Regions from separate parts of the Paenibacillus sp. sgz302114 genome, predicted to be linked through region 4. Evidence: riboswitches for the same ligand, from Rfam matches in the RefSeq annotation. Region 4 holds a riboswitch; each other region holds the start of a gene.

Region 1 (2,201 bases), on a different contig from region 4:
TGCCCCTGATGCGGTAATACCGTACTGCGGATGGCTCTTCCCTTTGCCTGTCGATGCGACGCCGGCTGAATACGCCGTCAGCGTTACGTTACGAAGCATCTTCTTCGAGCTGAACGTTACGCCCCGCTTCGTCAGCGTTGTCACCGCTGGTGATTTAGCAGACAGCATCGTCACCTTCGGTTCAGGCTTTTTCGTGCCTATTGCTACGACTTGATCCACGGCAGAGGACTTCGTCATTTTCTCCACGAGCGTTTGCGATACGAGAACGCCGTTCTGGAACACCTTCTCATACCGTTTCACAATCGTGCCTTGTTTGCCCGTCTGGACAAGTTTTTCTTTCCCCAATGCGAGCTTCGGATCTTCCTTCTTCACGACCGTGAACGGAACCGGATATGCACTCTCAGAGTACTTCTTATCGATCCGTGTAACCGTAATAATCATGTTAGGCTCAAGCGAAGACGTTAACGGGGGTACGACTTTATCTTGACCACGTACCGATATGTCAGCCTGATCGATCGCTGCCGCTACCGTTTTTTCTGTCGTATACATCGTCTTTGCTTTGCCGTCTGCCTTTACAACTAAAGGTACCGCCTGATCAATTACAATCCGGTCGCCATCTTTAATTCCGCCATCGAGCGACATCGACACTTTATCATAAGCGCCAACAGTAATGGCTTGTTCATCCAGTAGGCGTTGAAGGGACCATTGTTTTGTCGAAACAATCGTTTCTCGTCCATTCACTACTACGGACACGTGCTTGTCAGCCGTTCCGTGCAACAACACCAAAAACATGAAAGTCATAGCGATTGAGATCAGAGCGCTTAGAACAATTAAACGCACGTTCTCATGCTTCCATCGCAATGCGAAAGACATGCTGGATGATCGTTTACCATGGGTGGTGTCCTTCATCTGGAGTGCTCCCATTTCTTCGGTCCTCCTTACATAGCCCCGCCGCCTTGTTACGCATGATACTTAGACGCGACTATTGAGATTTGGCGTGCGATAAACGCACGCATTTCCAATCCTTATTCACCTCCGTGCCCGTTCCATGATACGCCCTGTGTCGTCACAATATGCTTCATTCAAACAAAAAAGAAGCCCGATGACAGAGGATCTGTTTCGTGGCTTCCCAATTCGACAAGGGTAAGCATGGATTGCATGCACGAGGTTGATCTCTCTTATTTACGCTGGCGAGGTTAGCTGTCGGATTCGGGCGTGAGAGTCGCCCTATTCGCTCGTGACGTTAAGCGATGTCTTCAACCACGTCACCAAGCAAAATTCACCCCAAGAAGAATCTCCATGTCTACTTCTGTTTGCCACCGCGCAATTCATTTCACTGCGTGATACAAACAGTTTCAACAATTGGTTCCCCCGCTCTCCAAAACTTCGGAGATTAAGCGTTTATTGGAAAAGGAATACAAGTTTTGTTGCTCTGAAATGAATCATACCGTCTATCGCTGCACATTGTAAAGAACTGATTAATGACGATTTTAGCGAATTTTTAGGATAATCCAGTGATTTCAACTTGATTTCTAGGAATAAAGTTAGTTTTTTCAACGGAATGGTCCTAAATCCTTGCTTTCACTTCCATTTTCACTACATTCCAAAACATTTCAGTGCATTTTCGGTCGTAATTTTAGCTATTTCTTCCACGGACTTGCCTGTTAGCTCCGCCATCGTATTTGCTACAAGACGGACGAATGATGATTCATTTCGTTTCCCTCTATGGGGGTGCGGAGCTAAATAAGGGGCATCTGTTTCAATCAGCAGACGGTCAAGCGGCACATGCGCAAGCACCTCTTTTGGCACACGTGCATTTTGGAATGTAAGCGGTCCCCCGAACGAAATATAGAAGTTCATATCGAGGCATTGCTTTGCCGTTTCCCAGCTTCCAGAGAAGCAGTGCATGACGCCGCCGACTTCCCTTGCGCCCTCTTCACGAAGCAGTCTGACGACATCCTCATGTGCGTCCCTGTTGTGGATTACAATCGGCTTCTGCTTTTGTTTCGCTAGCTGAATTTGCTCCCGAAATACACGCTGCTGCACATCTTTAGGTGAAGTGTCCCAGTGATAATCGAGTCCAATCTCGCCGATCGCAACAACCTTCGGATGATCGCATAAAGATGCAATCCAATCCAGATCCTCCGGCAGCATATCAATGCTGTCTACCGGATGCCAGCCGACAGCGGCATAGATGAACG
Region 2 (2,201 bases), on a different contig from region 4:
GCCGCCCGGAACGGCACCGACGAGCGGCTGCTCGACCTGCTGCTCGAACGCGCCGAAGCGTGGGCTGGCACGGAGGGCATGCGCCGCGAGCTGGGCAATTCCGCCATGCAGCTAGTGAAAGGGCTGAATCTCGGCGGCCTTATGCAGTTTGCCGTCAACGCCTTTATCGGCTACCTGGATGAAGACAGGCTCGGCACGATGCTGCAGTCGTTCATCCTGAATAAGATTAACGAGCTGAAGGTGCCGGATACGCAGCGTCGTGCCACAATTATGCAGCATCTGCATAGCGGCCTCGAGATGATTATCACGCGTTTGTCCGAGACCGGTCAGCTGGATCAGCTGCGCGATGAGCTGCTGAATGCTTTTGACTTGGAAGGCGAGCTGACGCGACTGTTCGAATCGCTTCGTGAGAAAGGAATTGCGTTCGTGCACGATGAGTCGTTCGCAGAACGCGTATGGCCGCTGCTCTCGCAGCTGGCGGACCGCTTCGAAGCGAACCGCGAGCTTGTGGCAGATGCCGAGAATTGGTTGAAGGGCCAGATCGTGCAGCTAATTGAACGCAACCACACGAGAATCGGTTCTTTCGTGCAAGAGAATCTCGACCGCCTCGACAACGATCAGCTTGTTGAGTTAATTGAAGATAAAGTCGGCCAGGATTTGCAATGGATTCGCGTCAATGGCGCGGTTTGCGGTTTTCTGATCGGTCTTGCGCTGAAGTCGATTGAGCTCGTAGTAGGCGCATTTTGATCTAAAATGCTCTAGTCCTCTGTCAAATGCCAGCTAATTGCGAGAAACCGCGATATAGTGAGGTAGGCAGAGGATGCTGGAGCAGTGCTTTGTTGTAAGCGTTATATCCACCTAACTTGGCAGGAAACGAGAGTGCACCCTCTGCGGCATTCCTTTACAAAGAGAGGTTGGGAGCGTAACATGAAGCAAGCTAAATGAAACGCTGAATTTCTTGTCTTAAGAAATCGGGGGAACCACTAGTAATGGCAAGCGCACGGTGAAGCATTTTTCGCCGGTTGCAGCCATTGGGGTGAATCTTGAAGGAGTCCGGCCGCTTCGGCCTTGCAGCTCTTCAAGTAGGGCGACTCTCACGCCCGAATCCGGCAGCTAACCTCGTAAGCGTAACCGAGAGGCGACGAATTATCGTGCATATAGACACTTTTTATTATAAATTTGTGCCTAGAAGCCGCGAGAGGCGTTCCTCTTCTTTAAGAGGCAGTTCCCCCCGTACAGGCTTCTTTTTTGTGCGCATTATAGAATTTATTAGTTTCACAAGGTTTGGGAAAGTTAGTTTATAGGTGTAGGAAGGAAGGCGAAGTTTGTTATGGCTGGTTACCGCCGTAAAACCCCTGAAGAATTGCTATTATCCATCTCCAAAATCCATCGCGGACGTCTGAAAGTGTACATTGGTGCTGTTAGCGGTTCTGGCAAAACCTATCACATGCTGCGCGAGGGCCAATCGCTGAAGCAGCAGGGAATTGAGGTTGCCGTCTGTGCGGTGTCAACGATGCGCCGTCCGGAAACGGTAGAGCAGCTCGCAGATTTGGAACGGATTCCAAGCATTCACTGGTATAAAGGCGATGAAGAGAAGAAGGATCTTAATCTTGATGCGATACTGGAACGTAATCCGGAGGTGCTGCTTGTTGACGGGCTGGCGCATAAGAATCGTCCGGATGCAAAGTTTCCGACTCGTCTTGAGGATATTACTTTTCTGCTCAGCCATGGCATCAGCATCATAACGACTGTCAATGTGTACGAACTGGACGGCGTCACGGAGCTTGCTCAGAAGCTGACCGGCATTGAGGCGGAATGTACCGTCACGGCCGATGCGCTTGAGCTTGCGGACGAAGTGCGGCTCATTGACGTTTCGCCGGAGACCATATTAAACCGCCTGAGTGAAGGGCGTTTACGTAATATTAAAGACCCAGGCCTGCTGAAACGCGGCAACCTCGGCAAGCTGAGAGAGCTGTCACTGCGGTTAATGGCAGAAGGCGTTAACGAATCGCTGGAGAAATACCGCGAGGAGCAGGGCTTCATCGGTCCGTCCGGCGCAGCAGAGCGCATTCTTGTCGCCGCGCAGTATCACTGGAACGGCTCGATCTATATTCGCCGTGGACAGCAAATTGCGAAGCGGCTTGGCGGTGACTTGCAGGTCGTCGTCTTCACCGATTCGAGCCAAGAGCCTACGAAGGAAC
Region 3 (2,201 bases), on a different contig from region 4:
CTTACTTATGAAGGAGGTGAGCAGGAGTGAAAGCACATATAAAGCAAGGCTGGCGCCTAGCAATCAAGCACTTCTATATTATTATCTTGCTGTTTCTGTACGAGCTGATCTGGGGCTTCTTCCTCTACCGCACCATCGAAGGGATTGTAGTGCCTGTCCTAAAGCGGTTTCCCGATACGTATAGCAGCGGAAGCCACGCGGTCCAGCTGTTCATGACCGAGGCTCAGTTTCAGCTGCTCAAGACGGATCTCGTCCAGCCATACGCCTGGCTATTCTGCGGACTGCTGGCCGGGCGGATGATCATCACCCCATTCCTTAACGCTGGTCTGTTCCATTCGTTGCATCATACGACAGATGAGGCCGGAACGAAGTTTCTAAGCGGCATTCGAAAAGTGTGGAAGCCAGTCGCCCTGCTCTATCTCATCGAAACTGCGCTCACCCTTCTCCCTGCCATCTGGCTGCTGCCGCGCGCGTTAACGAAGCTGCTCGCTAGCAATTCGCTGCTCGAATTCGCCCAGCACGCAGGACCGTGGGCGGCCGCCTGGCTGGCATGGGCGGTGCTCATCCACCTGCTCTTCCTCACCATGCAGTTCGGCGCCGCCAGCGGCACGGGCACACTCCGCTCGCTATGGGGCGGAATCGTAAACTTCCTGCCTTTTGCAGGCATCTCGCTGCTCATGTGGGGTATCGGCGCCTTGCTTAGCATGACGGTCGCTTCCGTATCCATGTTGTGGGCGGGACTGTTCGCACTCATCCTTCACCAAGGCTATCAGATGATGCGCACCATTATGAAGGTGTGGACGGTAGCCGCCCAGTACGATGTGTGGCAATCGAAGCAAGCTTGAGGCATAGCGGCAATCAATATGGAGTAAGGGACTGCGACCTATTGTCGCGGTCCTTTTTTGCATGTCACTGAAAGTGTTTGAACCGACACCTATCTAGCCATCCTCATATTTTTCTACAAGACAGTTCTCGCCATAAATTGCTCTAATTCGTTGCAGGAGGAATATATGCCTACTAACCGCTCAATCGCAGGCCCACCAACGAATTAGACGCCAAAAAGGTTGCATTCTAATAATTTTAATTTGTGAACAACTTGTGAACTTGGAAGGAGAAACGAGAAAATGATCGAATACTTTTTCCTCGAAAAGAAAATTTTGCCGAATTCCCTTTCTTGGGAAACGGGGGAACCATTCTGGGTGAATTGATCCCGACATCCGCAAGGCGCTTATCAAGACGCGGATGCCAGAGGTGATCATAGGGAGCCTTCAACCGAACCCCACAGCTAACCTCGTAGGCACCGGAAGGAGTTTCCTGTTTTGAAGAAAATTTCTGCACTACTGGTCGCTCTTGCGATGCTGCTATTATTCCAAGTTGGAAGCGTTTTTGCAGAATCCAAAATGGATGGTGTCATCAATGGTGTGATCGGCACCCCGTATTCGTACACGGGAACAACGACGAAAGGGTTCGACTGCTCTGGATTTACCATGTATGTGTACGGTAAACTAGGCGTCAGCATTCCACATGCATCCCGTTCGCAAGCACAGCTCGGCAAGAAAATCGCGAAAGCGGATTTGATTGCGGGCGATCTCGTATTTTTCAATACGACTGGCAAAGGAATCTCGCATGTCGGCATCTATGTTGGAGATGGCAAGTTTGCACACGCTTCCTCGAGCAAAGGTGTTACGATCAGTGCGCTAGGTGATTCCTACTATTCAAAACGCTATGTAACTGCACGCCGCGTTATGAGCCCGCAAACGTATGAGAAATACGCTGACGAGCCGTCAGATGAACCAGGCGATGGAGACTCCGATTAATTAGTACTTGCAAGCGTAAACGGCTGTCGCCGTCTTATCGGCAAAAGCTTGCGTTTCGCGGAGACATTATGTGAATTTATATAGGTGAAACCAATAAATTCAATAATGTCTAGCAAAAAAACGAGTTCACCTCAATTGAGGCGAGCTCGTTTTTTGTTTTTTGCTGCTTGATCCAAACATCGTGCTCGGCGATTAGCGTCCGGCAGCTTCTAGTTAGCGGCGTTGATAGCGGACCCACCAGAACGTGCGGCCGACCTGGACGTCGAGCGCGATGCCAAGCGGAGCGAAGAGATCATACAGCTCCACCGGTGTCGCGCAGCCCTCGCTCCTGCGATCTGCCATCACAACGGTTGCGCCGGTCGCAAGCCTCGAGTGCCAGTTCTG
Region 4 (2,201 bases):
TAAATACCTTTACGAATTGGAAACCGAAGTCGCTCGCAGCTTCCTTCGATTGCGGAACAAAGATATCAATACGGTCGCCCTTAATGGCACTTCCCATATCGGTAGCAACTCCCATCATGCCGCCGACTGGCAACCCATCATGGTCGTAGCCGGTAATATACAACTTGCTTCCCAGCGGAATGACGCTTGGGTCTACTGCAACCGTACCGAGCTTCAGCGGATTGCCGAAGTAGTCGACTGCTCCCCAGCCGTTCTCTGACGGATGTGCCGTATATGCGCTTGCTTTAACCTGTACGACATCCGAGACGTCATATGCTCTGCCGCCAACTGTAATTTCGTTTTGGTTCGCTTGTCTTTTCGCTGCCGTCGATTGGCTCGACTTCTTCTTTGCAGCTTTCTTCACCGTTTTCTTTGCTGCCTCTGCTTTAGGGGCTTTCTTCGGCTCTGCCGCTTTCTTCTCAGCCTTCACCGACTTCTCGGCTTTCACAGATGCCTCCGCTGAATTATCCAGCTTTGCCGTTTGTTCAGTCTGCTTCGACTGTTGCGAAATCGGCTGCGGCGCATCCTGCTTCGAGTTCGCGACTGTCACTGTCGTTGGAATAACGATCGTCAGTCCCTTATACACATTCGCAGGATCGATCATCGGATTCGTCTTGAGCAGCTGCTCCAGCGATACGCCGAATTTCTGCGACAACGACCAGAACGTATCCTCGTCCGTCGCTTTGTACTCCGATGCTGCTTGCGCTGCGCCCGCGTGCGTGAAGATCGCGATGCTAAGTGCAGCGAGTAACGCACTCTTTTTCCAGAATGATTGCTTCAATATGAACTTCCTCCTTTAATTTACGGACATATATCCTTGTTTGAACGACCCGGATATATTCCGTCAATACGATGCTGACAGGTCAAGCTGCTTAATGGCTAAGCCAGCTACTCATCTTCATCGCATGCGGCCTACGAGGTTAGTTGTCGGATTCGGACGAAAGGAGTTCCGCCCTACGCTTGTTAACCAAACGATTCACCCCAGCGCTGCTGACAGCGCATTAACCAGCCAATAGCTGACTGGCGAGCAAAAGCGACTTTTTATTACGTCAGCATTGCTCTAAAAATATCCCCCGCACATAATGTTTCGGCTCGCGTTAAAGGATAACACAGAAACTCATGCAAATCCTACAGGAAAAAGTGACCAACATCCCCGTCATGCTGCATAATCACAGATTGCGCGGCAGTCGAATCGCTACCGTCGTCCCTTTGCCGGGGACGCTTTTAATATCCATTTTCCCTTGATGGCCTTCAATGATCCGGTAACAAATCATAAGGCCAAGCCCTGTTCCGCTGTCCTTTGTCGTGAAGAACGGACCGCCGAGCTTCGGCAGCTGCTCCTCTGGGATGCCTGTTCCTTCGTCGATAATCGACACGGCAATATGCTGCGCATCTACATTCGTAAGCGTAATGGTAATGATCCCGCCGCTTGGCATCGCCTCGATGGCATTCTTGAGCACATTGACGAATACTTGCTTCAGCTGATTCTCGTCACAGAGCAGCTCCGTCACATCGGAATCGAGCAGAGGGATAATCTGCACATCTTTCAGAATCGCCTGCGTTTCGAGCAGCGTCAGCACATTGCCAATAATCCGGTTCAGATCATGCTTGCGGAACTGGCTTGCTTGCGGCTTCGCCAGCGCCATAAACTCCTGTACGATCGAATTGATCCGGTCGAGCTCCACGAGCATAATGTCAAAGTACTCATGATACTTATCAATCTTCGTCTTCAGAAACTTCGAGAATCCGATCAAGGAGGTCAGCGGATTGCGAATCTCATGTGCAATTCCCGCCGCCATCTGTCCAGCAACGGAGAGCTTCTCGGAATGAATGAGCGCCTCCTCCTCTTTCTTCCGTTCACGGATATCGCGAAAGACGCTCTGGACGACAGTTCCTCTCCCCGGATAGTTATGTATACGGGTACTGGATACCTCCACATCAATAACTTCACCCCTCACGTCAATGAGGCGGCATTCCTCGAATTCATTCGGCTCATCCGTCTGCATGACCGCGCGGATTCGCTCCATTGAGCGAAGCTGATTATCCGGGTGCATGAACTTCCAAATCTTTACCTCATCCATGATCTCTGACAGATCAGTCATGCCAAGCAATCGAAGTCCCGCTTGATTGGCGAACAGCACTTCGATTCCGTCATGCACAAA

What was found. A riboswitch is a leader RNA that binds a small molecule or an ion and turns the genes downstream of it on or off. The one in region 4 is predicted to bind cyclic di-AMP.
Region 1: linked by a shared signal. The riboswitch ahead of AC0LWF_RS25555 (resuscitation-promoting factor) and the one ahead of AC0LWF_RS06405 (3D domain-containing protein) in region 4 are both predicted to bind cyclic di-AMP.
Region 2: linked by a shared signal. The riboswitch ahead of AC0LWF_RS16955 (histidine kinase) and the one ahead of AC0LWF_RS06405 (3D domain-containing protein) in region 4 are both predicted to bind cyclic di-AMP.
Region 3: linked by a shared signal. The riboswitch ahead of AC0LWF_RS23715 (C40 family peptidase) and the one ahead of AC0LWF_RS06405 (3D domain-containing protein) in region 4 are both predicted to bind cyclic di-AMP.

Annotation. Positions count from the first base shown of each region.
Region 1 is NZ_JBVYOI010000018.1:10,538-12,738, reverse strand. It holds gene AC0LWF_RS25555 (resuscitation-promoting factor) at 1-924, opposite strand, end outside; cyclic di-AMP (ydaO/yuaA leader) riboswitch at 1,171-1,410, opposite strand; gene AC0LWF_RS25550 (TatD family hydrolase) at 1,597-2,201, opposite strand, start outside.
Region 2 is NZ_JBVYOI010000006.1:95,970-98,170, reverse strand. It holds gene AC0LWF_RS16960 (DUF445 domain-containing protein) at 1-747, shown strand, start outside; cyclic di-AMP (ydaO/yuaA leader) riboswitch at 938-1,143, shown strand; gene AC0LWF_RS16955 (histidine kinase) at 1,331-2,201, shown strand, end outside.
Region 3 is NZ_JBVYOI010000014.1:35,720-37,920, forward strand. It holds gene AC0LWF_RS23710 (hypothetical protein) at 27-845, shown strand; cyclic di-AMP (ydaO/yuaA leader) riboswitch at 1,149-1,315, shown strand; gene AC0LWF_RS23715 (C40 family peptidase) at 1,320-1,817, shown strand; gene AC0LWF_RS23720 (hypothetical protein) at 2,031-2,201, opposite strand, start outside.
Region 4 is NZ_JBVYOI010000002.1:294,587-296,787, forward strand. It holds gene AC0LWF_RS06405 (3D domain-containing protein) at 1-820, opposite strand, end outside; cyclic di-AMP (ydaO/yuaA leader) riboswitch at 934-1,142, opposite strand; gene AC0LWF_RS06410 (ATP-binding protein) at 1,209-2,201, opposite strand, start outside.